4 regions of the Filimonas lacunae genome follow, and region 3 is predicted to be linked to each of the others. Evidence: riboswitches for the same ligand, from Rfam matches in the RefSeq annotation. Region 3 holds a riboswitch; each other region holds the start of a gene.

Region 1 (8,193 bases), 3.5 Mb from region 3:
GCGCTGTATGCGTTTATTGTAACTCCTGTGCGCCTGTGGCACCATCATGCCAAACTGCGACATTCTGTTCAGGGATGTATAAAAGAAGGCGATCTGCCGGGTATACAACTGTTAAAAGCGGGTCATCATATTTATTGTCCGCTCGATTCCGATCATTATACTATACATATGCACACGCCTTCGTTCTTCCTGGAAGGTGATGTTGTATCGGTTTCAGGTAGCCGTAATGGGTGTTATCACATTTCATCTATTGCTGTCTTTATTTACCATGCAGCCAATAAGGGGCGGCCCTTTTTTAATGTGTAGTTGTTAACAAAAACAAGTAGGGGGTTAATGGCTACACATGATATATTCAATGCAGTGAAGGTAGCCACACACATTGGCATTATGAAACAGGGTAGCCTGGTGCATACCGTAAAAGCAGGTAATATTTCTGCTGCCGAACTGCAACAACTGTATCTGGAAACTATTTAAAACAACAAACAGAATAAAATTCGAAGATGCGGGCGGTAAACCGGTTTTTTTCTGCGGTTTTGAAAGGATGCGAGAATTATATTCTGTTTGTGTAGAAAGTTGAGTAGAATGTTCTCTTATTTGTTTTAAATTTAGAATATCGTTCTGAATAAAGCTGATTGTAGGTATGGGTGTTCGTCTCGATGATATTGATTTACAAATACTAAGACTGGTGCAGGATAATGCCCGGATTTCCAATGCCGATCTGGCAAGGGAGCTGGGCATGGCCCCAAGTGCAGTATTGGAAAGGGTAAGAAAGCTGGAACAGAAGCAGGTGATCAAAGGGTATCACACTGTAATAGATCCGGCGGCTGTAGATCAGAAATTACTGGCGTTTATCCATATCCGAACCAAAGACACGGATATAGAAGATATAGTAACAGCGGGCGATCTGGCTAAGATTCCCGAGGTGCAGGAAATACACCATGTGGCAGGAGAAGACTGTTTTATTGTAAAAGTACGTACGGCCGATTCCGCTTCTTTAATGCACCTGTTGCGCAATGTTATTAAAAAGCTGCCGGGGGTGCTGGCTACCAGAACCACCATTGTACTCGAAACCTCTAAAGAGCAACAGCAAGTAGTTATACCAAAACAATAAATAGTATATTTTATGGGCGCTAACGAGAAACAAGCCACCACTGCAGCAGTGGTGCTGGCTTTCGCTACCGTATACATTGTATGGGGCAGCACTTACTTCTTTATTCAACGGGCATTGGTGGGCTTTAGCCCGGTGATGCTGGGGGCTTTCCGTTTTACTACTGCAGGCTTATTGATGATGCTATGGTGTGTATTGCGCAAAGAAAGCCTGTTTAACCGGCAGCAGATAAAGTATGCTGTTATTACCGGCCTGTTGTTGCTGTTTGGTGGTACGGGGGCGGTAATGCTGGTTGAAACCACTTTGCCCAGTTCGTTGGTAGGTGTAATCATTACCTCAGAAGTAGTGTGGCTGGTGTTGTTTGATAAAGCCAAATGGAAAGAGAATTTTGCGAATAAAGGCACTATTCCCGGCTTATTGCTGGGGCTTACCGGCGTGTATTTTCTATTTGCGGAAAGAATACAGCAGGGCAGCTTATCTGGTTCGGGCTGGGCGCAGGTGGGCATGTATGCTATATTGATTGGAGGTACTATGAGCTGGGCCGCCGGTTCTGTGTTTTCCAAGTATAAAGCGTTTGGTTCCTCTACTGTAAACAGTGCCTGGCAAATGCTGGCGGCAGGTGTGGCGTTTTTCATCACCGGTGCGGTGAATGGTAATTTACAAAGCTTCCAGGTGCAAAGCGTGCCGGTGAATGCATGGCTTTCTTTACTATACCTGGTGCTGGCTGGTTCGCTGGGTGCGTTCAGTGCTTATGTATGGTTGCTGAAAGTGCGGCCTATTACACAGGTGAGCACGCACTTGTATGTAAACCCGGTGGTGGCCGTGTTGCTGGGGGTGTTGTTTGCTGATGAGCATATGAGCGGTTTACAGGTAGGTGGACTCACGTTTATTTTGGTAAGCGTATTGCTGATTAATCTTACCCAATACCGCCGGAAAAAGCAGGCTACTGCCGGTGAAACGAATGCGGGTAATTCCGCATTAATGTTTGGCACAAAAGAAAAATGTGTATTGTAATTGATGTGATACTGTGAGTGTTTTGCCGGATAATTGTGTCGGCAATTTTGTGTTATCGTGCCATTAATAATAAGTGCTGCCGGGTAAAAGTGTTGTTAGCCACCGTAATCTTGGAGTATCTGAGGACTAGCCTGGGGTTTGTACCTGTTTCGCCCTATCTGGATAAAAGGCAGGCTACGCAATCCGGCGTTCCGGTGGTGCGGGAATATAGGGCCTGTTATACCAATTACCGGGAAGCTATCAGCCAGATGAGCGCTACTTCGAGCGTGATGTTTTTGGAGGGGATGGCAGCGAAGTAATTCCTGGTAACTTCTTTTGCCATTTTTGTGAACCAATTGGTGTAATGTGTGTTATAATCCATTATAGTGTATGCTGGCAATAGATGCACCTATGAAGGCAAATAGCATAATTATAGAGATTTGCTGTTATGTTGTGGGAGATATTCCCTTCTTTGCATCATACCTACCATATCAATTGTAGTACAGTTGGTATTACCTGTCCAATATTCTATTAAATCACCTGTTGTTTTTGCAAGCCGTATAAAATGGGTTTCAGTGTAAATTGGCCATATAAACTTATGTAAGTCCTGTAGTGCTTTTGTTTATCTAATGCAGGCAGGCGGGAGCAGGCTGCCGGATAACTCTTTTGCAAGCTGAAGTAGAAGTGTACACAACCGGCAGTCTGCGTAGAACGCCCTTTTTCAACGGACAACAGGTATATTCTAAAGGGTTTGATATGCATATAATAGACAAGGATTATGCTCCTGCATGTTAATGCAGGAGCATAATGAATCAGTGGTTCTGAGTAAAATGAACAGTCCTGATATCGCTTTGAATATGCAAAACGCTGGCAGAAGCCAAAAAGGTGTTATTGAATATGAAGCCCTTTCCTAAATAAATCACATTAAAAAAATACTATAAGCCACCTCAAAAGGGTGGCTTTTTCGTGTCTACTTCTCTTTGGATGAAATGGTGTAATTCCGGAATCATGCTTTGCTTAGTAGAGGAACTCAAATGATGTCTTTACAGAGCTTCATGTTGAAACATGCTTGATTATATTAAGATGGTTACAAAATATCCTCCGCGTTCTTCTTTAGCAACCCCGCCAATATTTCAATGGACTTTTTCCGGTAGGCATCTGCAGGCCAGGCAATAGTTGCTTTGCGTTGCATGTTTTTTCCTTCCAGGGGGATGGCTTTTAAAGTGTGGTAGCCATGTGTAGATACCTTCATGAGAATAGTACCTATGTTGCCGCCTTTTATCATTTCCAGTATAGTATGTACATCGTTGCAGTCCATCCGGATATCGGGCTGTAGTTTCCCCTTTTCAAATGATTCGTCCATAAAGCGCCGTATGCTGTAACTTCTTACAGGTAATATCAGCGGAATGGTAACGGCCTCTTTTAGCGTGATGCTTTTGTTGCGGGCCAGTGCATGATTGGTGGGTACTACCAGTGATAGGGAAGAGGTAAATAATGTTTCAAATGCAATGCTTTCTAAAGGGGAAGAGGAGGCAAAGGACAGTACCATATCCAGTTTGGAAGCAGATAGCTGTTCCAGTAAAGCATCGGTAGTGCCATATTGTATATGCACCTGCACGTGTGGATACTGCGTAGTAAATGCCTGCAGGGCTTTTACCAGCAACTGCGTAAGTCCGTAAGTGGCTCCGATAGCGATACTGCCTGTTTGCAGGTTCATGAGATCGTTCAGCATTTCCCGGCCTGATAAGGCATCCTGTAATGTCTGGTTGGCATAGGGGAGGAATAACCTGCCGGCTTCGGTAAGGTGGATACGCTTGCCAATGCGGTTGAACAGGGGAATGCCTAGTTCGTCTTCCAGTTGTTTAATCTGTTGCGATAAAGTACTCTGGCTAATATACAGTGCCTGTGCAGCTTCTGTGAAGTTAAGCAGCTCAGCGGCTTTGGTAAAGTAGTTTAACTGGCGTAGTTCCATACCTGCAATATAACTAAAATTGTAAATCGGTAAATTCGATGATCAAAATCGAAAATGACCGTTTTGCCGATTTACGCCTTCGTGCCATCTTTGAGTCATCAAAACGAAATTTTTATGAAAACGCAAACAACTAACCCACGTCAGCTTTCTCATTCAGTTGTAAGTCATGTAATGAATGTGCCTATTGAAAAAGTAGATATTGCCGATTGGTTATTAAACCTGCCCGATGCAGAATACCAACGTTGTTCTACCGCTCACATAGCTGCCGGTTCTTCGGTTACGGATGACGGACGCCCGATGTCTATTAATGTAGAAACAATAGGCAATGCTACTATCATACAGCACTATGTAGCGGAAATACACGAACCACACTATTGCCGCATGGTTTCTATCTCTGATGCTATTTCTGTGAACGGAAGAACCAAAGTAAAAGTGCAGTGGGAATTACGGGCCACAAAAATTGATGATACGCATACTGAATATACCAACGAAATCAATGCCTTTGCTACGGATGAGTTCCTGGAGTTTATTGAAGAACACAAAATTACTTTAGAAGAAGCGGCCAATGCCCGCCAGAATGCATCTGACAGTCATAATAAAGAAGAAACGCCCAACTTTGCTAAAAGTATTGAACGCAAAGCCTTACTCAAATAAACCGATGAACCGTATACGCAAACACTCAAAATAAACTATATGAAAGCAGCTGTTATTACCCAACCAGGCGCACCGGATGTATTGCAATGGAAAGAATATACTACCCCCGTATTAGGAGACATAGAGGTGTTGATTGATGTGAAAGCGGCAGGTATTAACCGTGCGGATATATTGCAAAGGCAGGGTAATTATCCGCCGCCACCAGGTGTAAACGCTGAGGTGCCTGGTTTGGAAGTAGCAGGTGTGGTAGTGGCTTGTGGTGCGGGCGTTAGCTTGTGGAAACCCGGTGATGAGGTGTGTGCTATTATGGCGGGCGGTGGTTATGCCAGCCAGGTAGCCGTAAAAGAAGGCCAGTGTTTGCCCGTGCCTGATGGACTTTCCTTTGCAGAAGCGGCCAGCCTGCCGGAAACTGTATTTACGGTATGGTCTAATGTGTTTCAGCGGGCCCGCCTGCAACCGGGTGAAACCTTGCTGGTACATGGTGGCGCCAGCGGTATAGGTATTACCGCTATTCAGCTGGCGCACGCACTGGGCAGCCGGGTAATAGTAACGGTGGGCGAGGAGGAGAAAGGGCGTGCCTGCATGGTATTAGGAGCCGACAGATATGTGAACTATAAAACGGATGCCTTTGAAAAGGTATTGGCGGATGAGCGGGTAGATGTGATACTGGATATGGTAGGTGGCGATTACCTGGCAAAAAACGTTCAGCTGGTGAATGAAGAGGGCAGGATTGTATATATCAATGCCATGGAAGGATCATTGGTGCAGCTGGATTTATGGAAGGTGATGCAAAAACGAATTGCCATTACCGGTAGCACATTACGCGGCAGGCCATACGCCTATAAACACGCGTTAGCTGATGAGGTGCGCAAACATGTTTGGCCGTTGATAGCTTCCGGTGCTTTCAAACCTGTAATCTACCAATCGTTTCCTTTTGAAGAAGTGGCCAGGGCACATGCCTTAATGGAAGCAGGCAGGCATATTGGGAAACTGGTGTTAGTAGCAGATTAAATGTGGTAACAGAATAAAAGCTTTCCCCTTGGGTTTGAAACACAGGCAGTGTTGTAAAAGGCGTCTCATTGTATAATGGGACGTCCTCTTTTTATCAGGAAGTATGCTTGTTAAATGGCGCATGACTGCTCGGTCATTACGCTTTCCTGCGCCCGGCAGGAAAATATCGGTGCTTATCGATAATTACATTACTTTCGCGCCACATTGGTTTTTAACACAAGTTTCACGGTGTTAGAATTAATAGGGAATCAGGTGTAAATCCTGAGCAGTCCCGCTACTGTAAGTTCTGTAAACACACTTTCGCATCTACATGCCACTGTTTTTAGTGAATAAAAATGGGAAGGCCGTTGAAAGTGAGAACAAGCCAGGAGACCTGCCAATGTAGATACATTTTAAAGCTTTCGCGGATGAGGCTTGAAATACTATAATCTGGGCTGAAATATTTTCAGTGTCTGTTTGTATTCCTATTCTTTCCGGTGAGCTGTAATAACAGTTAAGAGAAAAAATCCAATTTGAATCAGACATTTATGAAAAAAAGCTTTTTAGCATTGGGGGCGGTCGTTGCCCTGGTAACAGTATCCTGCTCTAAAAAAGACACGCTTGTTTCTTTACCTGCACCGGAAGTAGCTATTGAAAATGTGACTGCACTGAATGATGTGGCACAGGAAGATACGGTAGTGTTTAAAGTGAAAGCCACCGGCGGCAGTGCTTTTGTCTGGACGGTAGATGGTAAGGATGTAACGGTGAAAGATTCTCTTTTCAGTTTTGTATCCAGTGATTTAGGGGAGCACACTATTGCAGTAACTGCTTTAAAAAATGACAAAAGCAACTCGGCGGAGGCCAGTGTTACCGTACACGGCAAATACAAATACGGCACATTTATATTGAACGAAGGTAACATGACCACGGAGAATGGCTCACTTACTTTTATCAGTCCCAATGGTGTAGTAACGGATAGTGTTTATTTTAAAGTAAATGGTACAGAGCTGGGAAATGTAGCGCAGGATTTATTCATTTCTAATAATAAAATGTACATCATTTCGCAAAACGGGAAAACAAATGCGGTAGGCAATTCTTTTTCCAATGATGGTATGTTGATAGTGGCGAATGCAGAAACATTGAAAAAAGAAGCGGCCTATAATGATGAACTCACTGCCCTGAAATGGCCTACACACGTAGCTGTACTCAATGCGGAGAATGTGATATTAAGAGATAACAATGGTTTATACCGTTTCAACAGCACCGCTAAAACGCTTACTTTTATTAAGGGTTCGAAGTCGGCCGCCAAAATGACTATGGCTGTTTCCAACAATAAAATATTCGCTGCCGCCGGCACCAAAGTATATGTAGTAGAAGCGGATAAAGACACTCTTACTTACGCTTTAGATATGAAAGCTACGGTGAGTGGTGTGGTAAGAGCCAGCGATGGTAACATATGGGTGTCTACCACTACTGCCCCTGCTAAAATTTCCAAGATCAATTACAGGGATTATTCTTTGATCAAAGCCAATGAAATTGCTATTGGTAGCCTGAGTGCCGGATTTGGCGCTACTCCGGGTATTACGGCCAAAGGTGATACATTGTACTTTAGCGGTGCGGGAACTAAAATATACAGACATGTGTTCAGTATGGGTTCTACTGAGTTTATGGGTGATGCTAAAACCATGGTAGAGAACGCCAATATTGTATACAACAATATCGCAGTACATCCTTTAACCGGTGAAGTGTATCTGAACACGATTAAAGCATATGGATGGGATTACCTGATAAATAATATCAGTGTGTTCAATTTCAACAATGCAGCGCCATTAAGATTGAACTATCAGAACTATACGAATTTTCCGGCGGGTATTTTCTTTACTTATAATTTCAAGTAAGCTTTGCCCGGGTTTGGATAAAAAAAGCTGTCTCCTGAATATTCAGGAGACAGCTTTTTTATTTTATCTGCTATTATGGAAACATGGTCGCCGAGCGACTGAATTCTTTAGCACCGGCAGAGAGGTCGGGCAACTCCATCACATATTTCATAGCTGTTATTTGCGTATATCAGGGTTGTTGAAATAATTATTTTCTTCTGAATGAAAGGCAGGACTTACTCCGTTATAAATGGTGAGTACACCATTGCGGCCATCCTGGGCAATGCCATTGCGCGTGTGGGCGGATTTATTCTCAAAATTTTCATTTTCTATGGTTAGCCTGATGGTGAGTGCCCCTTTTTTCCAGACATACACAGCTCCTTCAAAAGAGTCTTTTTTTACCAGCTTCTCTTTGCCAAATTGTTCCGTCAGTGCTTTTTTCAAATCCAACACATCTTCATCTTTAAAAACACCGGCTTTTACTTTGCCTTTAGGGCCATCATTTCCCACGTCTGCTATTACAATTAAAGGTTTGCCGGTTGTATCTACTATAAAACAGGGCATTTGCAGCGGCACCGAAAAGCAGGAGATCACTGGCT
Region 2 (8,193 bases), 3.5 Mb from region 3:
AAATAAGTTATTTTTTACTTCGTGAGGGATTAATGTATTTACATCGTTTATGATATATGCTTTTATATTTATTAATAACAGTTTAGTAATTATAGTAAATTGACGCCGTGAAACAGAACCTTATTCCCTTATTATTTCTTTTGCTGCCGGTGCTAACGGCATGCAATAATTCTACTGAAACTACTATGCAAAAAAACGGTGAGCTGGCCGGCGTTCATCCCGTGAAGCTGGTAAAAGACGACCTGTTCAACCGGTATGTTGCAGTGTATGACAAATGGACACACCTGCTTGAAAAAAAGCAGCAGGTGGTGAAGTGGATGTACGCAAAAGAAGATCGCTTTGATGTGGAGAAGTATGCGAATGGTGTTTTGCCGGCTGGGGGGCCTTTGCTGGATAAATGGGAGCCGGATGCGAATTATAAGTATGGTTTGGATTCCGGTGGCAGGCCTTGCTACATGCAATATGAAGCCAATGGCGGAGAAATAGTGTATGCAGGCATTTTTAAGTGCAGCAATTCCTGTGTAGAATATGTTGAATACAATATGAGAGACCGGAAACCGGTAGTGATAGTACGATTGCTACAGGAAAATGGCAGGAAAACCGCCTACCAGGCGCTGCATATCAATGGCAAAAAATTGGGCAGGGACTATGAAAATCTTACAGGGCGCGAGGTGGCTGATAAGTTACAGCAAATGGAACATGATATCTTTTGTATGGTAAAGCATTTTCAATACGGCCACGACCGGATAGAAAAGGCTGATTGCTGGGAGTCGCTTGCGGGCGTTAAAGCCACATATTATGAAGAAAGATATCAATATACGGGCACAGGAGCGTTGGATGAAATAAAAAGTGTTTACCCGGATGGTACCAGCCAGTTGCTGTATGTGAAAATGCCGGATAACACCACGATAGAACAACTGTCTGATCAACTGGCGTTACAAATTGCACAGTCGGTAACGGAGAGGCTGGTGAGAAAAAAATGGAATGCGCCTTTGTCTATTTTGCAGTTAGGCATTCACGAGGTGGATGATTATCATCCCCATTTAAGTATGCTTACGGTGAAGGAAAAGGTGGATATATTGAATACTTATGACGAATTGCGTTTTGAAAAACTTTTTATACTGGTGAGTGATGATAAGCATTTTCGGGCCGACACCAGTTATGAGCGGTTATATACTGCTTTTATGGGCAAGGTGCAGGAGGGGGATGAATGGTGGTTGCCGGCTAATGAAATGATATATAAAGCAGCCAGGTTGCTTACGGTGAACAAGCTTTGGAATAAGGTGCCTGTAGATAAAGATTTTGTTGCCTATGCGGTGGATTGGAGCATGGGGCCGAATGAGGAAGGGGAGATGGGTAAATTGCTGCTTACCTGTGGTTTGCCGGCAGAAACTTTGCGTAAGTGGGAGCGGGAAGGATATTTCAAATAATTGACACAAAAGCATAGTTTTGGCGGCGTAATACAATCAATTCTCAACAACAGACGAATGAAAAGTAAAAGACAATTGGTACTCATGACCGTAGCAGCTGCCGGCATGTGGGTAATGACATCTTGCAAAACAAATGATTACAAAGAGTTTCCGAAAGAAGAAGAAACGGAAGCGCACGGACATGATCATTCCGAAGCGAAACACGAGCATCAGGAAGAAGCTGCTGCACAGGATACTACTAAAAAGGCTGCTTTTACCGTGGCAGGTGTAGTGGGTGATGTGGCTAATGGCAAAGATGGCTTTATGGCTACTATCACTAATGATAAAGGTGTGGTGTATTCCAGCGTATTCAGCATCAGAAACCTGGAAAAAAGCTACAAGCAGCTGAAAGCAGGTGATCATGTAGAGGTAACCGGCGATACTATGCAACTGGGCGACAAAACCCATATCGTAGTAAAGCAATTTACACAGCAATAAGTGGTTGTTGAAAACATTTTATAAGGTACAGTTCCGGCCCTGTGAAGTTTAGCCTGCTGTACCTTTTTTATTCCCTGTTGTTAACAATTGTTAGTTAAGTGGGGCGGATACATTATATTCGTTGAACGTTCTTTAGAAATATACATTTAGCCGGAACTGGTTTTACACAGCCGTAAAGTAAGAGGGGAATCGTGTGTCAATCACGAACTGTCGCGCAACTGTAAGTAACCACTAAGGCTCTTTCAATACATTCACTGTATGCGGTGCGTATGGGAAGGAGGAAGAGCTGTTACAAGTCAGGAAACCTGCCACTCCGGGTAGACAATGCTTTCGCGATTTGAAGTATATGTCGGATAGACGATGGAAGTGCCAGCCGTATTATTCTGTTCAATTAACGTTGAGGAATAGTTTCATGCCTTTATTCCTTTTATCCTGCCTGCCTTATCGCAAAGCTTACGAAGCGCTTGTAAGACATAGTTGTAATAACACCGTTTTCAATTGTTAACAGCCATATGAGTATGAATCCAGTATTACCATCTCCGGGGCTTGCCTTCCGGGATGCATTAAAAAAAGAGTTTCCGCTTCAGATTGTGGGGGCCATCAATGCCAACCATGCGTTGCTGGCCCAGCAGGCAGGTTTTCAGGCTATTTATCTTTCAGGAGGCGGGGTGGCTGCCGGATCGCTGGGCATTCCTGACCTGGGCATTACCCAGCTGGAAGATGTGCTTATCGATATCCGCAGAATCACAGATGTGTGTTCCCTTCCCTTATTGGTAGATGTTGATACGGGCTTTGGTCCTTCAGCCTTTAATGTAGCGCGCACGGTAAAGTCTTTGATACGGGCAGGGGCAGCGGCATTACATATAGAAGACCAGGTGGGGGCCAAGCGTTGCGGTCATCGTCCCGGTAAAGAAGTGGTAAGTAAGGAAGAAATGGTGGATCGCCTGAAAGCTGCCGTAGATGCCAGAACAGATGCGCAGTTTGTGATCGGTGCCCGTACAGATGCTTTTGCAGCCGAAGGGCTGGAAAAAACACTGGAACGGGCGGTGGCGTATAAAGAGGCGGGTGCAGATTTCATTTTTGCCGAAGCGGTGCCGGAACTCGCGCTCTACCGGCAGTTTGCAGATGCTACAGGCCTGCCGGTGTTGGCTAACATCACTGAGTTTGGAATGATTCCGATGTACACAACAGAGCAACTGCACGATGCCGGGGTGGCGATGGCGCTTTACCCGCTTTCAGCGTTCCGGGCAGCGAATAAAGCGGCAGAGAACGTTTACCAGCACATACGGAAAGATGGCACACAGCAGCAGGTGTTAAACACCATGCAAACCAGAGAAGAGCTGTACCGCTCTATCGGATACTACAGCTACGAACAAAAATTGGATGAACTTTTTAAAAAGAACAAAAATGTCTAACGATACCGCTTCCGAATCTTTTAAGCCCAAAAAAAGCGTGATGCTTTCCGGGGTGGCCGCAGGCAATACTGCACTTTGCAGTGTAGGTAAAAGCGGCAACGACCTGCACTACCGTGGATACAATATTCTTGACCTGGCCGGCAAAGCCCAGTTTGAAGAAGTCGCGTATTTGCTTATCTATGGCACTTTGCCCAACAAGGCACAGCTGGCTACTTATAAAGCCAAGCTGAAATCACTGCGAGGGCTGCCGCATTCTGTAAAGAATATCCTGCAGCAAATTCCCACATCCGCCCATCCGATGGATGTGATGCGTTCTACTGTATCTGCCTTTGGAAGTATACAGCCCGAAAAAGATGATCATAACCTGGCGGGCGCCCGGGATATTGCAGATAAACTACTAGCCTGTTTCAGTTCTGCTTTACTGTACTGGTATCACTACTCTCATAATGGAAAGGAGATACAGGTAGAAACAGATGACGATTCTATCGGTGGTCATTTTCTTACGTTACTGCACGGGAGAAAGACGCCTGCTTCGTGGGAAAAAGCGATGCAGATTTCATTGAATTTATATGCAGAGCATGAGTTCAATGCTTCTACTTTTACCAGTCGCGTTATTGCCGGTACGGGGTCTGATTTTTACTCCGCCATTACCGGCGCTATTGGTGCGCTGAGGGGGCCCAAACATGGTGGCGCCAATGAAGTGGCTTATGATATACAAAGCAGGTATGCTTCGCCGGACGAAGCCGAAGCGGACATTCGCAAAAGGCTGGAAAGTAAAGAAGTGATCATAGGCTTCGGGCACCCGGTTTATACGATCTCAGATCCCCGGAATGTAGTGATCAAGGAAGTGGCCAAACAGCTTTCGGAAGAAGCAGGGGATATGCTGTTGTTCCAGGTGGCAGAGCGACTGGAAACACTGATGTGGAACGAGAAAAAAATGTTCCCCAACCTCGATTGGTTTTCGGCGGTTTCCTATCATCTGATGGGCGTGCCTACGTTGTTGTTTACACCGTTGTTTGTGATTTCGCGGGTAACCGGCTGGAGCGCGCACATTATTGAACAAAGGCAGGATGGTAAAATTATCCGGCCCAGCGCTAACTATATCGGCCCTGAAAACCGCGATTATATTCCATTAGAGCAACGCTAATTTCATTTCAAAAATAATATCCTTTATGTCTTCCCATATTTCTAACGAACGTCCGCAACCAGACCAGGTGTTGGTGGATATTGCTGATTACGTACTTTCTTATAGCATAGAAAACGAACTTGCCTGGCAAACAGCGCATTACTGTTTGCTGGATACATTAGGCTGCGGCTTTGAAGCCCTTACTTATCCCGCCTGTACTAAACTGCTGGGACCGGTGGTAAAAGGCACTGTTGTGCCGCATGGCGCTAAAGTGCCGGGTACACAGTTTCAATTAGACCCTGTGCTGGCTGCGTTTAATATCGGCGCTATCATACGCTGGCTGGATTTTAATGATACCTGGCTTGCTGCGGAATGGGGGCATCCTTCCGATAACCTGGGTGGCATATTAGCTACTGCCGACTGGCTTTCGCGTACCGCTGTAGCTAACGGTAAAGCGCCGTTAAAAGTAAAGCAGGTGCTGGAAGCGATGATTATGGCGCACGAAATTCAAGGTGTTCTGGCCCTGGAAAATTCGTTTAATAAAGTAGGTTTAGATCACGTGTTACTGGTGAAAGTGGCATCCACCGCAGTGGTTGGTAAATTGCTGGGCTTGTCAAGGGAAGAGCTGATCAATGCCGTATCCCTGGCTTTTGTAGATGGGCAATCGCTGCGCACTTACAGGCATGGGCCTAACACGGGTAGCCGTAAATCGTGGGCTGCCGGAGACGCTACGTCCCGTGCAGTACGATTAGCACTGATAGCGCAAACAGGAGAGATGGGGTACCCATCGGTGCTTACTGCTAAAACCTGGGGCTTTTATGATGTGTCTTTTAAAGGAAACGCCTTTCAGTTTCAACGTAACTATGGCTCTTATGTAATGGAAAATGTATTGTTTAAAATATCTTTTCCTGCTGAATTTCATTCACAAACCGCTGTGGAAGCTGCGATGACGTTACACGGGGTATTGAAAGCTGCCGGAAAATCAACCGACGATATACGTAGCATCACCATCCGCACACATGAAGCAGCTATTCGCATTATTGATAAAAAAGGCCCGCTGAATAACCCGGCCGATAGGGATCATTGTATTCAGTACATGATAGCTGTGCCGTTATTATATGGCCGACTGACAGCTGCTGATTATGAGGATAGTGTCGCCGCTGATACACGGATAGACCTGCTACGTGATAAAATGCAGTGTGTGGAAGATCCGCAATTCACAAAAGATTATCACGATCCGGAAAAGCGCTCTATTGCCAATGCGCTTACGGTAGAGTTGAACGATGGCACCGTGCTGAGTGAAGTAGTGGTGGAATACCCAATAGGACACAGGCGCAGAAGAAGCGAAGGCATACCTGAGTTAATTCAAAAGTATAAGATTAACCTGGCGCGTATATTTCCGGAGAAGCAACAGTTGCTCATACAGCAGCATACGCTGGACTTTGCTAAAGTTGCCGCACTGGATGTGCATGTGTTTACAGATCTGTTTGTGATCTAAGTTCTGTTTTTAAAAGCATACTGGTTTCAAAAGCAAAAAAGCATTAATCATGGGATTAATGCTTTTTTTATCACCGATAAACCCAAGGGAAAAGCTTACAACAATTCGTCTATCACGGCTTTCAAATGTTCTTCTACCTGTGGGCCTTCGTAGCCTATATGTTTATATTGTAATTTCCCTTTGCTGTCAATAATATACAATGCCGGTATCACTGTAAAGCCAAACACATCGCCTACGGCACTATTGGTGTGGAAATATACCGGGAAACTGTATTTTTTATTGCCCCACCAGCCTTGTGCATCTGCCAGTGTATTGCGTGCTCCGCTGTTAATGATCATCATTTGCACACGCGGGTTATTCCGGTACGTATCATATACCTTTTGCAGGTAAGGCATTTCCTGCATACAAGGTACACACCAGGTGGCCCAAAAATCAATCAACACAATTTTGCCTTGTAAGGTGTCGGGCAATACCGGCTTGCCAGCTAATGTTACAATGCCTTCCAGTGAAGGGGCTTTCGCATATAACAGTTGTGTACGCGCTTCTTCCCGTAACCGTATACTGCGTTGCTGTTGTATCTGTTTCCATTCCGCAGGCCAGCCGGTGCTGTCCCCGTTTTTCCAGAGCATGTAACTGCGGTGTGCTGCTGTAACCAGTGTCGTGTCTGTTACTGTGTTATGCTGTACCTGCCTGCTGTATAAATGAAATGCTTTTTCGTATTGCTGTATCTTTTCATAGCCGGTGGCTGCATATAATAACACTTTTTCATCTGCCTGTAATGCTAAGGCGCTATCCAGGTATTTCTGTGCCTGTGTGTTGTTGTGGCTGTTGGCATAAATGATACCGGTGAGGGCCAGACTGGTGGCAGCAGCGCCACGATGTACAGCGTGGCGTGTGGCATCCGGCACGTAAGAAGGAATATGCCCGGTTTCTTTAAAGTAGCGGATAAGGCCGGCAGGGAAGGTGTCTGACAGCTGGTAGCTCCATCGCGCATATTGCAAAGCTGAGTCGGGGGCCAGGCCCTGGAGTGCCAGTGTTTCTGTTATTTCCTGTATCTGGCGGGGCAGGTAAGGACTATTTACGTTATAGCTATGCCTGGCATGATATAATGCTTTGGTGGCATTTCCTTTTGCGGCATAGTATTGAAACAAGGCTTCATGCGCTCCCGTAAGTCCTTTGGCGTTTTGCGGGGTGGCACTGGCTATTTCTTTTTCCAGCATAGCTACCCGTTTGGCAACGTCTTTTTCTTTCACCATTTCTTCCACGCGCATTTCTGTGCCTGTTGCGGTGTGGGCAAAGCGGGTTTTAATAAGTTGGTATACAGAGTCTGTGCGATTGCCACCCATAATGAGATAGCCCATGGTGGCCAGGTTCATGTTCTCGACAGGATCTGCTTCCAACTTCCGTGCTATATACTCATAGGCCTGTTGGCGAATAGCGGTTTTCTCTGGCTCTGCAGCCTGTGTTACCTGGTTCTGATACAGTCGTACCCGGGCTTCGTAATTATCCGGGTAATCGTGTAGCTCTTCCTGTAACAGTTGCTGTTGTTGTTGCAGCAGGTCAGGGGCTTTACGTAATTGCACGGCCAGGCTGCCGCTTTGGTACATACGCACGTTTTTTACCGGTACATTATTGGCGGTATATACGGCAATAGCAAAATGCCTGCCTTCGGCTGTTCGTATGGTATCGTTGCCCTGCTTAATAAAGAAGGTGGCATAAGTGGCATAGCGCTGTAAAGGAAAGCCTGCTATCCATGCGCCTCCTGCTTTTTGCATAGGCATTGTCACCGGCAACTCGTAAAAGTTGGAAGTGGTAAATACAAGCTGTGGCGTATCGGCTTTAGTAGTGGCAGGCGTATAGGTAATGGTAACGGGATCACCTGCATGCGGGTATTGCGGCAAAATGCTTACCGTTTGCCCTTGTGCATATAAGGAGCCTGCACACCAGGTAATCCCAGCCAGCACCACCCTGTATAGGGCGGTGTGGTGGGTGAACGGGAACCTAGTAATCATTTTGTGTTAAATGTGGATTTGATTTAATCGCATCTGCTGGTATCGGATACAGGGTATCTTTCGATTGCCAGTTAGTGCCTTTACGTGCGCCCAATACAGCATCGGCTCTTTGGGTACGTTTCAGGTCCAGCCAGCGGTGTCCCCATTCGGTAAACAGTTCCACCCTGCGCTCTTGTTCCACAGCCAGCAATACGCCGTCTTTATCCAATGTTTCGGGCAGGGAAGTCAGTAATGC
Region 3 (8,193 bases):
GGACGAACATTGGAAACAAAATGTACAAACAGCCATAGCGCTGGGCATTCCCCATTTGAGTTGCTATGCGCTTACTGTGGAACCTAAAACAGCTTTGGAAAAGATGATTGCCCAACATAAAAAAGAAGATGTTGACACTGATAAGCAGAGCCGGCATTTTGATCAACTGGTGCAATGGGTTACTGCTGCGGGTTTTGAACACTACGAAATTTCCAATTTTGCCAGGCCCGGCTACCGTAGCAAACATAACAGCAATTACTGGGCAGGTACCCATTATTTAGGTGTGGGCCCTTCCGCACACTCTTTTAACGGCATTAGCCGCCAATGGAATATTGCGAATAACACCTTGTATACACAAAGCCTGGAAAAAGGCGAAGTTCCCTTTGAAGTAGAGTATCTAACCACCAAACAGCAGTTGAATGAATATATTATGACCAGCCTTAGAACTATGGAGGGGCTTCATTTAAAAAAGATACAGGAAATTCAACCGGGGCTGGCGGGCGAAAAAACGGTAGAGCAACTGAAAAAAGGAGCAGCCAAATACATACAACAAGGATTGATGCTGCAACAGGAGGATACCCTTATAATTACCAATGCAGGCAAATTTTTAGCCGATGGTATAGCAGCAGACTTGTTTTGTTAGCGCCTGCTTATACCAGGGCTGCTTCTATTTTAGCAAATCCTTCTGCCGCCGGCAAATGCTCCCACAATATCTCGTAAATGGTGGCCGCAACGGGCATCGCCACTGCAAACTGCTGGTTGGTATGGAATACGCACTTGCTGGCGTTATACCCTTCTGCCACCATGTTCAGTTCCAATGTAGCTGCTTTTACAGAATAGCCTTTCCCAATCATGTTTCCAAACATACGGTTGCGGCTGTATAGCGAATAGCAGGTAACCAGCAAATCGCCCAGGTAAACAGAAGCGGTATAGTTAATGGCTTCCCGTTCTACACCAACAGGGTAATGTTCGATAGACCGTTGTAAAAAACGGTTCATCTCATTGGCTGCGTTAGCGATATAAACACTTAAAAAGTTATCTCCGTATTCAAGGCCATGTGCAATGCCTGCCCCTAATGCGTAAATATTTTTTAATACTGCTGCGTACTGCGCCCCTACCACATCGTGATTTACTACAGTATTAATGTAATCAGTGTGGAAATAAGCCGCTATTTCAGCTGCTGCATTTTCATCTAATCCGGAAAAAGTAAGATAAGAAAGTTTTTCGGCCGCCACTTCTTCTGCATGGCAAGGCCCTAGTACTGTAAAGTAATGATGAATATCTAATTGAAACTTTTCGGCCAGGTATTCATGTAACAGCTGGTTGCTGCCAGGTAAAATTCCTTTTACCGCCGAAACCACCTTTTTGCCAGCAAAGGCATCTGCGGGCAAAGCCTGCAAGGCATCATGTACATAGGCAGATGGAACTGCTATTACTATTACATCAGATTCGGCAACCACCTGCTTAACATCGTTGTACATGTTAAGCAGGGTGTTATCGAAATAAGCAGAGCTTAAATAATGAGGATTATGGTGTCGTTGGCGAATGTGCTGCACCGTATCTGCATTACGCACCCACCAGGCAATACAATGTTTGCCATCCGTTAATATTTTCGCCAGCGCCGTAGCCCAACTTCCACTTCCTATTATTCCAAACTGCATAACACGCCTGTTTAAACCAATAAATCAGGCGACAAACATAGGGAGATTTGTCTTAATTCTTTTTAAAAGTCTGAACCAGCTCACTTTTCGGAACTACTTTCACTTTAGTACCCTGCTTCAGCTGCTTGTTCACCACATCATAAGGACCGCTAATCACCTCATCACCTGGCTTCAGGCCTGTTTTTATTTCAATATTATTGATATCCTGTATATCAGTGGTCACTACCACCTTTTTAACAGTACCATCCTGCTGTAGCACAAACACCACTTCCTGCAAGTCATCTTTATTTACTTCGTCGTCGTTATTGCCAGAGGTGCTAGCTTTATCTGCATTATCTTTTTTCTCCTTTTTGTCTTTCCCTGCCGCATCATCACTGTTTTTATCACGCGTGGTAACCGCATTCAATGGCACTGACAAAGCCTGTGCATGTGTTTTGGTTTGAATATCGGCGCTGGCAGTCATATTAGGCCGGAAAGGGAAAGCCTTGCCTTTCACCAGCAAATCTTTATAACTATCCTGCAATAACCGGATATGCACCTGGTAATTGGTGATAGTAGTTGAAGAAGATGCCGAACTGGTAGTGCTGGAAGATGCGCTGGAAGGGTTGGCTATTTTATATACAATTCCTTTGAACTTCCTGTTATTATAAGCATCTACCTGAACAATAGCGCTGTCGCCTATTTTCACTTTAGGAATATCATTTTCGCCTACGTCTACCTGTACTTCAATGCTGTTTAAATCGGCAACACGCATCATTTCTGTACCGGTCATCTGTGCAGTACCCACTACTCTTTCGCCTTTCTTCACCAGCATTAAACTTACCACACCATCCATAGGAGCTGTAATAGTAGTTCTGCTTACATCTTTACTGGCCCTGTTTAAACTAGCCTGGGCACTTCTCACACCTGCCAGGTTTGCATTAATGTTATCCTTTGATGCCTGATAATTGGACTGGGCAGAAAAGTAAGCCTGTGATGCCTGCTCAAATTCAGATTGGGAAATCACCTTTTGATCCAGCAATGTTTTTTGTCTTTTATAAGCCGCTTCTGTCTGGTCCAGTGTAGCTTTCAATGCTCCCAGCTGTGCTTTCGCATTAGCTACCTGTGCTTCTGTTTGGGAAACGGTAGCCGCTGCCTGGTCGCGCTGTGAAGCATAGATATCTGCATAAATGCGCGCCAGCATTTGTCCTTTTCTCACGGTGTCGCCTTCGGCAATTGTGAGCTCTACAATTTCGCCGGAAATATCAGAGCTTATTTTCACTTCTACCTCGGGATATACCTTACCGCTGGCTGTTACCGTTTCTGTAATAGAACGTACAGCAGCCTTCTCCGCTGATACTTTTGTCCCTTCGTCCTTACCCAACGCTCCACTTTTTTTAAGAACTACCAGTAAGATGACCAACACCACCAGTGTACTGATAATCCATATTGCTTTTTTACTCATATACAAAAACAGTTTCTAGGATCATTGAATTATAATTTAAGCCCCTGCCCTTTGTAAAACTCCAGCAATTTCATGCGAAATACATATTCATACTGGTTGCTTAACTGTTGCAGTTTGGCTTTAAGTAAGTTGTTCTGGTTAGTAAGTAAATCTATTGAACTCAATAGCCCTACTTCATATCGTTTAGTGGCAAAGTCATATGCTTTTTGTGCAGAAGCTACGCTTCTATCACCTGCATAAAATTTTTGCATTGCCGATGTTGCATTCACGTAAGCTTTATAAATATTCTGTTGCAAATCCTGATTTGCCTGTGCTTTTTGCAGTTGCAATGTTTTCAAATCCAGTTGCGAACGCTGATAATTGACTTTATAAGTGTTGCCTGAATTAAAGATGGGCACACTTAGCGTGAATCCTATGGACTGGTTAAAATTCTGATCCAGCTGAGAACCATATCCATCCCACCATTTGCCAAATGATTTACGGGAATAAGAACTGGAATAAACCGGTGTTTGCACAGGATATATCTGGCCATTTATATCCGTAAAATAAGGCAAATAATCATAACCGGCTATCGTATTAGTAGCAGACTTCAATGAACTGGAAAAGCGGGACGTAAGGCTATAACCCAGCGATAAAGAAGGATACAATTGCGATTTATACGCTGCAATTGTTTTTTCAGCTCCTTTTATTTTAAGTTCATTTACTTTTTGCAGCGGCTGATTGTTTAAAGCCAGTTGATATACAATATCAGGCTGCATATCTGCAATATTTTCCAAAGGAATTTGTTCCATAGGAGGCGTATCTACCTCAAAGGCATCTCCTGCTTCTATGTTAAGAAGTGCCTTCAAAGAAAGCACGTTTTGCTCAAAAGTAGCTCTGGACGTAATCAGCGCAATACTATCTGTTGCCAGCTGCGATTCAATTTCTGCAAGGTTGAGTTCAGGTAACGCACCTGCATCTACACGGCTTTTGGTATCCTTATATTGTGCCAGATCCTGCTTTATCTGAACTTCTGAAATATTGATCTGCTCTTTAGAAGCTACTACCTGCAAATAATAAGTGGCAACATTCATAGATACATCATTAGCGGCCCGTTCTATATCCTTTAAAGCAGCTTCTGCATTAAATCTGGCGGCCTGAATGCTGTTTTTGAGCTGTCCAAATCCAAATACCTGTACACTCCCCTGCAATCCATAATTCTGATACAATAATTGTGTGGTAGTAAATTGGTTGGTAGTAGGATCAATAGAACGCCCAAACTGTGTCCCCAATCCTGTAGAAAACCCAAGACTGGGAAACCGGTTCATTCTGGCCTGCTTTAGTTGCAGTTCACTAATGCGGGCCTGTACATCGGCCTGCTTAACAGAAATATTATTTTTTACCGCGTATTCCACGCAACGGCGAAGGTCCCATTTTTCCTGTGCAAACAACGCAAAGGGCATTGCAGCAGCCAATAGAATCAGTAAGCGCTTTCCCATGTAACAAAAATAACCGAATAGCCGGCATGTTTCTTAAAACTTGATGAGCGGAAGTTGAACGGGTTTTGCGGATGAATATGATCAGTTTTGTACTTCGCTTTTCAGAATATTCAGCTTAATAGCAATATGAACGATCAGGGTAGCTGCACAACACGCTCCAAAAAGTGCCGCAATCAGAATGGTATAATATTGAATGGTCCACTCCAATGTATTTTTAGTTTGCGTAAAAAAGCTGGCCTTTTTTCCTGCCGAACCTTCAAACAAAGACACCCTCACAGTGCAATACTCATTTTCAGAATTGAAATTCCCCAACTCTACACCTAACTCCTGCAATTCCTTTTCTATCTCCAGAATTTTATCATGTAGGGTAACAAAGTCGGAGATTACGCCGCTTTCCGATTTCAGTTCCTGTAAAGAGGCCAGTGTTTTTTCCAGTGACTCCCTTTTTGCGTTCAGCTGGCGGTACTCATTGGTTTTATCCACTTTTACCACTTCCCGCTCTTTTACGGTGCCTATTTTTTGAATAGCCGTATAAAAACTATCAAAGGCAGATGGTACTACACCAATAGATAAATGTAACTGTCGGCTACCTTTATTTCCCACACTTTGCTCGTATTGTATTACGGCACTAAATTGTTTGGTTGCACTATCCACCGCAGCAGCATCTGCATCAAATTTGGTAGTACGGGTTTGTACCGTAGCTGTTTTTTCATATTTCTGGTTATCGGCCCAATCAGGCGCACTTACCCGTTTCCCACCCTTTTCCGATGCATAGTTTTTTCTTAACTCCCCTATACTGCTAAAGAAATCAGAATCGGCCACCCAATTGTTTCTCTCTACGGAGGAAACCAGGTAGCCATATGACAGCCTGAAAACAAATAATACCAGGAAAGGAATGGTGAGATATATGATTACTTTTTTAGTTCTGCGCTTGAATGTTACATTCATTGGTTAAGATTTTAAGGTTGAAAGCTGAAAGTAACGGAATTTGTTTGTTCTTAATAACACAGGTAAACCCTTTTTATACAGGTGGCATCCCGGAAGCAGAAGTGTATATTTGCTATAGCAGTTAACCTGGTTTAAAGTACAATACGAATGCCTATACATGAAAACAAAATATGTCCCCGCTGCCAGCAGCCCTTTGAATGTAAAGTAGGCGATGTAAGCAACTGTCAGTGTAACGGATTACACCTTACCCAAGCCGAACGCGATCATATTGCACTGAAATACAATGATTGCCTTTGTATCGGTTGTATGCGGGAACTCAAAAACAAATACACCTTATTCAAAGAAAAATTCTTCCCCGATTTTCAGTAATGCCCCTTCTATGTTTCACCCTTGAATAGGGGAATTTTTACCAAATGCCTATGCAGTGAGGGTTCTGTTTATTGTGTAAAAAGTATGCACACCCTGTTTATAAGTTTCTTTCCCATTACCTGTTTTCTGCCCGAGATTGCAGGAACATTAAGGCACTATGCTATCCGTCTTTAAAGAGGAACCGGGTGAGATTCCCGGGCTGTGGCGCAACTGTGTTTTCCGTTTTGCATGGAATTAGTCAGATACTCGGCCTTAATGATATTACTGACAACCCTTACGCTCATAAGCTTGTCGGAGTTTAGACACCATAACATTGTACAATTCCCCCCGTACAGTCATAGGATCTTACACTCTGCCCGGTTAAGAAATATATTGATACTCATTTGATTATATTATAAATGGCCCGGTTTATGGAAACAGAATTATTACTACAGGAGAACAAGGAACGGTTTGTTTTATTACCCATCAAGTACCCTGCTATATGGGAAATGTATAAGCAGCATGAAGCCAGCTTTTGGACCGCAGAAGAAATTGATTTGTCGCAGGACTTAAAAGACTGGGCTGGAATGAATGAAGGGGAACAGCACTTTATTAAACATGTATTGGCATTTTTTGCAGCCAGTGACGGTATCGTAAACGAAAACCTGGCGGTGAACTTTATGAGCGAGGTGCAGCTGCCCGAAGCACGTTGTTTTTATGGTTTCCAGATTATGATGGAAAACATACACTCAGAAACCTACGCCTTATTAATTGACACTTATATTAAAGACCCGGCCGAAAAAAATAAGCTGTTCAACGCTATTGAAACTGTACCTGCGGTTACTAAAAAAGCACAATGGGCACTGCGCTGGATTGAACAGGGCTCTTTTGCCGAACGCCTGGTAGCTTTTGCAGCGGTGGAAGGCATCTTTTTCAGCGGCAGCTTCTGCTCTATTTTCTGGTTAAAGAAAAGAGGATTAATGCCCGGCCTTAGCTTTAGCAATGAATTGATTTCGAGAGATGAGGGCCTGCATTGCGAATTTGCCTGTTTACTATATAGCATGCTTAGCAATAAGTTATCACAGGAAAGGGTTACGGAGATAATTACAGATGCCGTGCGTATTGAAAAAGAATTTATCTCAGAATCATTACCTGTAAGACTGATTGGCATGAACGCCGATTTGATGAAACAATATATTGAGTTTGTGGCCGACCGGTGGATTACTGCACTGGGCTACCCTAAAATATTCAACGCCACCAATCCCTTCGACTTTATGGAAATGATCTCTTTACAGGGAAAAACCAACTTTTTTGAGAAAAGAGTGGGTGATTACCAGAAAGCGGGTGTGAATAGTTCGAAGGAGCAAGAGATCTTTTCAACAGATGAGGATTTCTAATATACATGGAACAATAATTGAGCGCTGAGAACAACGAATAACAAACCAATAACTCTAACACAAAATTCTGTAACCTATGTTCGTTATAAAAAGAGACGGCAGAAAAGAATCAGTAAAATTTGACAAGATTACAGCTCGTATTGAGAAACTGTGTTACAGTCTCAACAGCAAATTCATAGACCCCACTAAAGTGGCTATGAAGGTAATTGAGGGACTTTATGACGGTGTTACCACCACAGAGTTAGATAACCTGGCTGCAGAAACGGCAGCTTCGATGAGTACCATTCACCCGGATTACAGTTTGCTGGCATCCCGCATAGCCGTAAGCAACCTCCATAAGAATACCACAAAGTCGTTCTCCATCACTATGGGGGAGCTATATAATTATGTAGAACCTAAAACCGGGCTAAAAGCATCCTTACTGGAAGATGAAGTATACGCCGTAATCAGCAAGCATTCGGCATTGCTGGACAGCACTATTATATACGACAGGGATTTTGCCTTTGACTACTTTGGCTTTAAAACCCTGGAACGCAGCTACCTGCTGAAACTGAACGGTAAAGTGGTAGAGCGCCCGCAACATATGTACATGCGCGTGGCAGTAGGTATACACCTGGACAATATAGAAGAGGTGATTAAAACCTATAATCTGATGTCGGAAAGATGGTTTACCCATGCTACCCCTACCTTATTTAATGCTGGTACGCCTAAAGCCCAGATGTCGTCTTGCTTTTTATTAACCATGAAAGATGACAGCATTGAAGGCATTTACGATACTTTAAAACAAACCGCCCGTATTTCGCAAAGCGCAGGTGGTATTGGTTTAAGCATTCACAATATCCGTGCTACCGGTTCGTATATCAGCGGCACCAACGGCACCAGCAATGGTATTATTCCTATGCTGCGTGTGTTTAACG
Region 4 (8,193 bases), 880 kb from region 3:
CCTGGGTGAAGCTGCCAAAATTTCGGCTATGACGGAAGTGGCCTTTAGCCGTTTTTTTAAAGCCCGCACCGGCAAAACCTTTGTAGATACCTTAAACGAGGTAAGGCTGGGCCATGCATCGCGTATGTTGATTGATACCACACAAAGCGTGAATGAAGTGGCTTACAAATGTGGCTTTAACAACATCAGCAACTTTAACCGGATATTTAAAAAGAAGAAAGATTGTACACCTAAAGAATTCCGGCAGGCTTATGCTTCTTCCGGCACACGCACTTTTATTTAATGTTGCACTTTTAAATTATGAATAGGAAGCCTTACGTGTAGGTTTTTGATTGTAAGCCAATAACTTAGTAATAAATAAAATTATACGTATAATTGTTAAAATTCAAAGATTTACACACCTGGGACTTTTTTTTCTCACTTTTTTTGATTTTAAAGCCCATTTTAATTGTGTTGAATGTAAAGTCGTGTTAACTTTACATCATCAACATTAGAAATAACATAGATCATTCTATATATCGTATTTAAGATGGTGTTTTTCATAGGTTAGCAACGGCCTGCCTTGTCTAAGGCTCAGGCCTATTTTTTTTATAGGAACTTATGTTTACACTGTTAATACCTTCCTGACTAAGCTATTTACCTTTCCCATTTGCCTTTTTTAATCATCAAAAGATTTCTTTTCCTATCATTTTATTAGCTGCAGGCGAGGTATATACCAGGCATCCTTCTGGCAAATAAAGAAATACTGCTAATTTTGGCAGCTTAGCACAGGTAAAAAGAGAAATTTATGATGCAGGAAGAAGAGTTGCCAGGCCTTAACCCACAAATATTACAGGACCTGGTAGAAGCTAAAATGCCATTTGGCAAGTATAAAGACACCGTGCTTTGCAATATTCCTGTCTCATACCTGGAATGGATGAAACGCAACGGCGGCTTTCCCAAAGGAAAGCTAGGCATGCAACTGGCTACCCTGTTTGAGATAAAAACCAACGGGCTGGAAGACTTACTAAAGCCGCTGAAAAGAAGATATTAAAATAAAAACGGCCTGCAGTTGCAGGCCATTTTTGTAAAAAGGGTGTTTTCTCGTGTAGAACCGCGTTCTACTGGATATGTAAGTCAGCAGCGCCCAAAATTTCAGTGGATACTTCGCCTACAACAGCATTACCTGCACCGTTTTGCCCGGTATACACCTTTACAAAATCAATTTGCGTAAGGCTTACACTGGCACCATTGCCGTTCACTGCCTGCGAAATATCAAAGCTATTGTACTTATTAGTGGTATAGTTATCACCCGAACTCCAGCTATCTGCATAGCCCCTGGTAAAGGAAAGGTTCGTATACGACCCGGAAGTGTTGACAAGTGTATTTCTTAACAACGTGCCCGTAAAGCTCACCGAATCCTGACCTGTTATAAACAGCGGATAATAGTTGGCCTGTGAATGATAGATATTCACCAGTACCGAATCAGTTTTGCCCCGGCTATCGCGCCACAATACGTTTGCCCGCTTTTTCGGGTTGTAATAGGTGATGGTATAATGTTTAATAGTAGCATCACTGGTATATTCACTGCCTGCCAGTTCGTACCACTCGTCGTCGGGCAAACCGTTACTATTTACATCGCGACTTACCATTACAATACCCGGCTCGGACCATTCTGTAGCAGGTGGCGGCAATGGATTGCCATAAATGGCAATGTCAGCACCATCACTATTTTGCACCGCATGATCAAAGCCAAATACAATATACCCGCCATAAGCGCCTAATGACACTGTACCGCTGATACCACCAATTAAAGTAGCAGGAGCTTTATCAATGCCCCAGGTGCTGTCGTTGATAAGCTGCCCCGGTGCAGGCACGTAAGCATATACTTTACTGATATAACGACTGCGCCCCACTGTTTCATCCTTATCTTTTTTACAAGAAACCGCTACAACGCCTGCGCACACAGCCAGCAGGTATATCTTTTTTGGTAAGCCCCAATTCATGATGCTTTATTTATATGCTTATAAATTTAAAAACACACAGTTTTGTGGTGCTTTGCTGGTAGCAAACTGAAACTTCAGTTTACCTGCAGAGGAGAATACATATACCAGATCTTTACCGGCAGCGTAACCAGCATTGGCAACATATACATCTCCATTGGATGGATTTACAGTAGCAGCATAAATGTTGCTAGGGGTAGTGCCATCAGTAATAAAGCTGGTGCCTTCGCCAGTTGTTACATTGTAGCTTTTTATGAACGAACCAGTGCCATCATAGCCTGTTGCATATACAGCATCCGCACCTGCTGTAAACCAGCTGATATTGGCATCTATAGTTTTTGCCACCACATCAGTAGCGCTACTGATAACAGATACAGAAGCTGCGATATCATCATAATTACCGGCTGAAGCCACAAACACAAATCCGCTGCCTGCTGCAACTTTAATAGGACTAAAACCTACACTGATTTGACCTGTTTTTTTAAAGGTGGCAATGTCAATTACCGAAACAGAAGAATTATTGGTAGAAGGCAGTGTATAGTTATCTGAATTAGCAACATACAGCTTGTTGCCGGATGCAGCAATACCTTCCAGTACACCATCTGTTTGCACAGTAGCATCTATTTGTAAAGAAGAAGTATCTATACGGCAAACCATACCATTATAGCAGGAAACATAAGCTTTGTTGCCATTGAATGCTACAAAACGGGGCTGATAAGCCCTGGTACCAGAAGCGAAAGATATTTTAGATAACAGTTTGCAGGTTGCCACATCTATTACCAGCACATAAGAATCGCTTAAAGTAGCAGTGTCTTTACCGCTTACGGTGCAATACATTTTACCGCCATACTGTTTTAAATCATTAGCGCCGTTACCCAGTTTGGTGCCGTTTACTGTTTTATAATAGTTCCAGTCAACGGTTTGCGTGCTTGCATTATAAAAGGCGATAGCACTGCTATCTGTTTCAGAAAAGTTCCCTTCTGTTAACACATATACACCACTAACGGCTGGTGCAGCATCATCTTTTTTAGAACAAGAGAAGAACACAGCAGCTAACATGGGTACTGCGAAAAGTAGCTTTTTCATTTTTGCTTTTTTTACTTTTTCTATTTGGTTATAAAGGCTATATGTGCGGGTATGTCTCCGGCCGTTACCGACCATTTCTTTTTACCCGTTTTATCAAAACAATACAAAGTGCCCGAGCTTACATAATCTTTGGCATCTGTTACAAATATGTCGCGGTTAACAGGGTTTACCGCAATGCCATAAGGCACTTTAATAGACGCTGCCGTTCCATCCGTAATAAAGCTTTTGCTTATAATGGTTTCTGTTTGCACATTCACCAACGCATAGCTGATGGTGTTGGAATTTGTGTTGGCATTCCATTCTGTACTTAACACATAAGCCGAATCGCCTTGTATACAAAGATTACTGGCGCCCAGGGCAAAAGAATCTTTTACGGCATCGGTTTGTGTGTTCACTACAAACAGCCTGGACGATACACCGTAATAACTGCCACGTGAGGTAACATAGATATCGCCATGCCTATCCGCTTTTAAACGATGCAGGTTAATAGCCACATCAATGCGTTTGGTTTCGGTAAAGCTGGCGAGGTCTACTACCGACACGGTACGATCGTAATTAGCAGGCGTGTAGCCACCGGAATTGGCTACATATAATTTACCGTTCACCACCGCCATTTCTTCTGGCTGGCGGCCCACATTCACTTGGCGGGTTATTTGCAAAGTAGCGGTGTCAATTTCAGCCACAAAACCTGCACCTGCATTAGCATTGCCTGCCGTGCTGGCATAAGAGCTTACATACGCCTTGCCATTGTAAAAGGTGATATACCGACAGTTTTGTATGGCAATTACTCCCACACGTTTGGCCGTGGTTACATCCATCACTTCCACCTTATCGCTGAGGTTAATAACGGCGTATAGTTTGCCGCCATATACCTGTATATCATTTCCCACATCCCCCAGCTCTTTGGTGGCAGTGGGGTTTATTTGCGGGTAAATATTGCGATAGTAAACGCCGGTGTTATAATTAAACCTGTCCAGCGATGCTTTGTTCAAACCCATGTCACCTTCATTCAACAGGTAAAAGCCATTGCCTGTTGCTACATCCGGCGATTGCACACTTATCTCTTCCTGTGTAGCCACGGGCGTGTCTTTACGACAAGCCGTTGCCAGCAGCACAATGGCTGCCATCAGTTTCGGGGCTATCTGTTTCATTCGCTTCATGTGTTGTTATCATTAATAATGCACACTCAAAGAGATGCGATAAAAACGTCCCGGCATAGGGAAGTTTCTAACTACATCATAATACTGGTTACATACATTGTTTACTTCCAGCATCAGCCTACCTGTATACTTTTTATACCGGAAGCTTTTGCCTGCTGATACATCATGTGTATACCAGGGTTGCAGGTAGTTGGCAGCAGTATTCTCTTTTTGGAAATACCGCCCACCTGTGTATAAAAAGCTATAGTTGAGCATCCAGGTTTTATAAGTAATGCCAGCTATGGCAGAACCACTGTTCTCAGGTGTATAGATGATCTGATTTTTATAGTAAGGATCGGCAGGGTCGCTTACATCCTGAGCCTGTTGCCAGGTATAGCTGGCACGGGTAGTGAGCTCCCAATGCTGCGCAGGTTTATATACGCCCTGCATACTTACATCCAGCCCCTTAATCTGTACCTTATCCAGGTTCATGATAGTCCAGCGAAACAGCCTTCCGCTGGGGCTGGCAATAATTTTATCTTTCACCCGGTTGTAATAAGCATCCACCTGTGTAGTCAATAATAGTTTGTTAGCGGCCAGGTATTTTGCGTAGGTAATGCCCAGGTTGTATTGTTTGGCAAACTCCGGCTTTAAGCTGGTGTTACCCACTTCGGTATAATAGAGATCGTTAAAAGTGGGCATGCGAAAGATGTTTTTATAAAACGCCCGCACATGAAACGCAGGAGAAGCAAATGGCTGCCACGAAGCAGAGACAGCCGGCGTTAACTCCTGCCTGTTGCCCGCAGGTACGCCCGTACGCACATTTTCATTTACAAACGTAGCCAGTGCGCTGCCTTGTATGTCTATTCGTGCAAAATGCAATTGGCTGGCTAAGGAAGCCAATGTGGTATAACGTGTAGGATAAGCGAAATTATACAGGTTAGCATTCATGCTATTCCGCTGAAAGTCGCCGGATAAAGCCACATCCCAGAAGGAGGTTAATTGATAGTGATTGGCAGCAGAAAAATAGAATTCATTTTGCCGGTAGTAATTATTCAGGTAACCGCTGGTGGTTACAATTTCCTGGTCGTTGTAATGGGTGTAGTCATAAGCATATTTGGCATTCAGCATCAGGCTGTATTTGCCGGTGATATTCTTTTTCCACGAACCTTGTGCAAAAAAGCTTTTATCCCACAGGCGCTGCCCGTGTTCAAACTTATTGGCTACTACTGCCCCGGGAAGGCCGCGTGCCGAGGTATAATAATAGGCTTTTACTTTCCATTCGCTGCTGTCTTTACCCGTGCCATCCAACCCCGCTTCCAAACGCCAGGAGTTTACATCGGCATTGTAGCGGGTGGCGGTGGTATCATATCCCCCTTCCATCGCATACCGGAACGGATAGCGCCCATTGGCATTGGTCCACTCACCACTAAAAGAAGCACTGGTGCGATGAGAAAGCTTTTGTTGCCATAACACCGAAGGATTTACCAGGCCAAACGAACCGGTTTTATATTTCGCGCTCAGATGTATGGTTTCGTTGGCGGCAAATACCGGTTTACGCGATTGCAGGTAAATAGCATTGCCCGATGCAAATGCCTTAGCTGGCTGAAACACCGCATCTTTTTGTCCGCTATACAGCGAAATCTCTTCTATATTATCCAGCGAAAAACGTCCAAGGTCTATCTGGCCGTTCTGAGCATTGCCTAACTGAACCCCATCGTAAAAAACACCCGTATGGTTACTACCCATGCTGCGCACGTTGATGGTTTTAAGCCCCCCCACACCGCCATAGTCTTTTAACTGTATACCCGAGAAAAAGCGAACAGCGTCTGCCACAGATAAACTATTGAGCCGTTGCAGGGTTTCGCCCGACAGGGTTTGTGCAGGCGTGAGTGAAGTAGTGGGCAGTTTGCGAATAGCATTTACCCGCACCTCGGCCAGTGTATCTTTTGCATGCATTACCTGCTGCGCCAACAGGCTTCGGAATGGAAGCATGCCCGCGCTGAGTAAAAGCCACTTAACAGGTACTATTCTTTTCATAATTATTTTACTACAGGCACGACAGCAAAATATCAGGCCGTATAGGTAAATGATAGTTCATGCTTGTATCGTTCCTTTCGGAAAAACGGAATACGGTTTACCGTTGCAGCAGCAACAGCTAACAGGAATAAAAAATAAAAAATTGCTTTTTGACCTTTCTATCCAGCTTCAATCCCCGAAAGCGATGAATATCTATCTGCAACGGGCAGGTCTTCTGACTTGTTTGCTGTTGTATCACCTTCCCATAGCCTTAGTGGCTACAGTGGTATTGTGGAATAAACAGCGGCAATAATGAGTTGCCTGGAAACTTACAGCTGCGGGACAGTTCCGGATTTACACCGGATTCCCTTTTAATACATACCTTCCGAACAGGAAGAAATGTAACCTGATGCGGAGCAAAGGTAATATTTTAACAAAGCGAATACAGGTGAAAATCAACTAAATGTTAACGTTTGGGCAGTGTTTACCTTTAAAAAAAACTATAAAATAACCTTCAAAAGCTTAAATAAGTCGCAATTAGGCAATAAATTTACCAGAATCGACATTATAGTCACGGTATCACCAATTAATAACCCCCAATCAAAAAAGTGAGCTTTGATGAAAAGAGTAATGATTATTGCAGCGGTATGTTTTAGTGCTTTTACATCTATTGCGTTTAGCTACACCAGTAAAGAGAGGTTTACAGACGACAAAAAGAAATTTGCTTCCCTGCTGGGCGATAAAACCGCCAGCGCGCAAGGCCAGAGAATGGCAGACTCTATTTACAGCGGTTTACACCTGGATTCACTGGGTCTTTCACACGACGCATTTTTTGAAGCTTACAAAGGCTATCAGTTCATGTTAAACAAAAACATGCTGAAGAAACCAGAATTATTAACCATTTGTGATTTAAGCCAGAGCAGCACCCACAAAAGATTGTATGTATTAAACCTGAAAACAGGAGAAGTGCTGTTTAATACTTATGTTTCGCATGGTAAAAATTCAGGTAGCGAGTTTGCCACCACCTTTTCTAACCTGAACAGCTCGCACAAAAGCTCGTTGGGCTTTATGGTAACCGGCGAAACTTACAGTGGTAAAGCAGGTTTTAGCATGCGTCTGGATGGTATTGAAAAAGGCATTAACAACAATGTGCGTATGCGTGATGTAGTAATGCACGGCAGTTGGTATGTAAACTCCAACAGGGCAGATGAAGGTCAGGCAATGGGCAGAAGCTACGGTTGCCCGGCGGTTCCTTATGCAGAACACAAGGATATTATCAATGCTATTAAAGATGGCAGCTGTTTCTATATTTATCACACAGACAGCTGGTATCATCACAGTTCTCAGGTATTGAACGCCGATTTCAGCTGGCCAGCTTTACAGCCTGCCCTGGCTGAAAACGCACCAGCAGCTCCCGTAACCACAGTAGCAGCAAAAAGCTAATTATAACCAGTTTCATAATTCACAGGCCAACCTTAGGGTTGGCCTTATTTTTTGCCATAGAAATCCTGCATTTTTTAGCAAAAACCAAAACCAGTTCGTTTTACATAAGCAAAAAACAACAAGTGTAGTTTGCCTATACCCGCACTGAACTCACCCTTATCTCACCCTATACCCGTAAAATAGAATACTTTACTAACCGCCATAGCAAAAAACACATTTTCACCCTACTTATTACAGCATTAAAACATATGATTTAACTGCCATATCCTGCCTCTCTAAATGGATGTGTTAATAAATTAAAAAGCCGGCTGCTAAAAACAACCGGCTTTTTAATTTATTGCTTATCAGCACCTACCACAAAAACGAAACAAAATAGCCTATCAGTTGGCAGGCTGCGCCAACAAAAAAGCCTAAATACACTTCGCGGGTAGAATGATCATTAAGTATTAAACGTGCAGAACAAACAGCACCAGCCACAATCATCACAATCGACACATCTGCGCCCAGGTGGGTTTTGTAGTAGA

The links. A riboswitch is a leader RNA that binds a small molecule or an ion and turns the genes downstream of it on or off. The one in region 3 is predicted to bind cobalamin.
Region 1: it holds a riboswitch for cobalamin, as region 3 does, so the genes downstream of both, FLA_RS16590 (DUF5074 domain-containing protein) here and FLA_RS30405 (ribonucleoside-diphosphate reductase small subunit) in region 3, are expected to answer to the same signal.
Region 2: it holds a riboswitch for cobalamin, as region 3 does, so the genes downstream of both, prpB (methylisocitrate lyase) here and FLA_RS30405 (ribonucleoside-diphosphate reductase small subunit) in region 3, are expected to answer to the same signal.
Region 4: it holds a riboswitch for cobalamin, as region 3 does, so the genes downstream of both, FLA_RS26725 (TonB-dependent receptor) here and FLA_RS30405 (ribonucleoside-diphosphate reductase small subunit) in region 3, are expected to answer to the same signal.

The regions. Positions count from the first base shown of each region.
Region 1 is NZ_AP017422.1:4,175,442-4,183,634, reverse strand. Features, by position in the region: gene FLA_RS16635 (hypothetical protein) at 1-306, shown strand, start outside; gene FLA_RS16630 (hypothetical protein) at 334-474, shown strand; gene FLA_RS16625 (Lrp/AsnC family transcriptional regulator) at 641-1,111, shown strand; gene FLA_RS16620 (EamA family transporter) at 1,124-2,122, shown strand; gene FLA_RS16615 (hypothetical protein) at 2,233-2,421, shown strand; gene FLA_RS16605 (LysR substrate-binding domain-containing protein) at 3,189-4,073, opposite strand; gene FLA_RS16600 (hypothetical protein) at 4,188-4,727, shown strand; gene FLA_RS16595 (NAD(P)H-quinone oxidoreductase) at 4,767-5,738, shown strand; cobalamin riboswitch at 5,927-6,133, shown strand; gene FLA_RS16590 (DUF5074 domain-containing protein) at 6,266-7,615, shown strand; gene FLA_RS16585 (hypothetical protein) at 7,772-8,193, opposite strand, start outside.
Region 2 is NZ_AP017422.1:4,127,882-4,136,074, reverse strand. Features, by position in the region: gene FLA_RS16365 (hypothetical protein) at 186-1,430, shown strand; gene FLA_RS16360 (hypothetical protein) at 1,488-1,907, shown strand; cobalamin riboswitch at 2,048-2,234, shown strand; gene prpB (methylisocitrate lyase) at 2,426-3,322, shown strand; gene prpC (bifunctional 2-methylcitrate synthase/citrate synthase) at 3,315-4,469, shown strand; gene FLA_RS16345 (bifunctional 2-methylcitrate dehydratase/aconitate hydratase) at 4,495-5,946, shown strand; gene FLA_RS16340 (TlpA disulfide reductase family protein) at 6,042-7,958, opposite strand; gene FLA_RS16335 (RagB/SusD family nutrient uptake outer membrane protein) at 7,948-8,193, opposite strand, start outside.
Region 3 is NZ_AP017422.1:7,658,049-7,666,241, reverse strand. Features, by position in the region: gene hemW (radical SAM family heme chaperone HemW) at 1-643, shown strand, start outside; gene FLA_RS30430 (NAD(P)H-dependent glycerol-3-phosphate dehydrogenase) at 651-1,661, opposite strand; gene FLA_RS30425 (efflux RND transporter periplasmic adaptor subunit) at 1,714-3,105, opposite strand; gene FLA_RS30420 (TolC family protein) at 3,135-4,583, opposite strand; gene FLA_RS30415 (DUF4349 domain-containing protein) at 4,665-5,531, opposite strand; gene FLA_RS30410 (cysteine-rich CWC family protein) at 5,679-5,900, shown strand; cobalamin riboswitch at 6,034-6,169, shown strand; gene FLA_RS30405 (ribonucleoside-diphosphate reductase small subunit) at 6,311-7,276, shown strand; gene FLA_RS30400 (ribonucleoside-diphosphate reductase subunit alpha) at 7,353-8,193, shown strand, end outside.
Region 4 is NZ_AP017422.1:6,778,019-6,786,211, forward strand. Features, by position in the region: gene FLA_RS26700 (AraC family transcriptional regulator) at 1-283, shown strand, start outside; gene FLA_RS26705 (DUF3820 family protein) at 788-1,033, shown strand; gene FLA_RS26710 (hypothetical protein) at 1,101-1,985, opposite strand; gene FLA_RS26715 (YncE family protein) at 2,004-3,068, opposite strand; gene FLA_RS26720 (YncE family protein) at 3,089-4,219, opposite strand; gene FLA_RS26725 (TonB-dependent receptor) at 4,241-6,247, opposite strand; cobalamin riboswitch at 6,435-6,651, opposite strand; gene FLA_RS26730 (murein L,D-transpeptidase catalytic domain family protein) at 6,845-7,669, shown strand; gene FLA_RS26735 (hypothetical protein) at 8,021-8,193, opposite strand, start outside.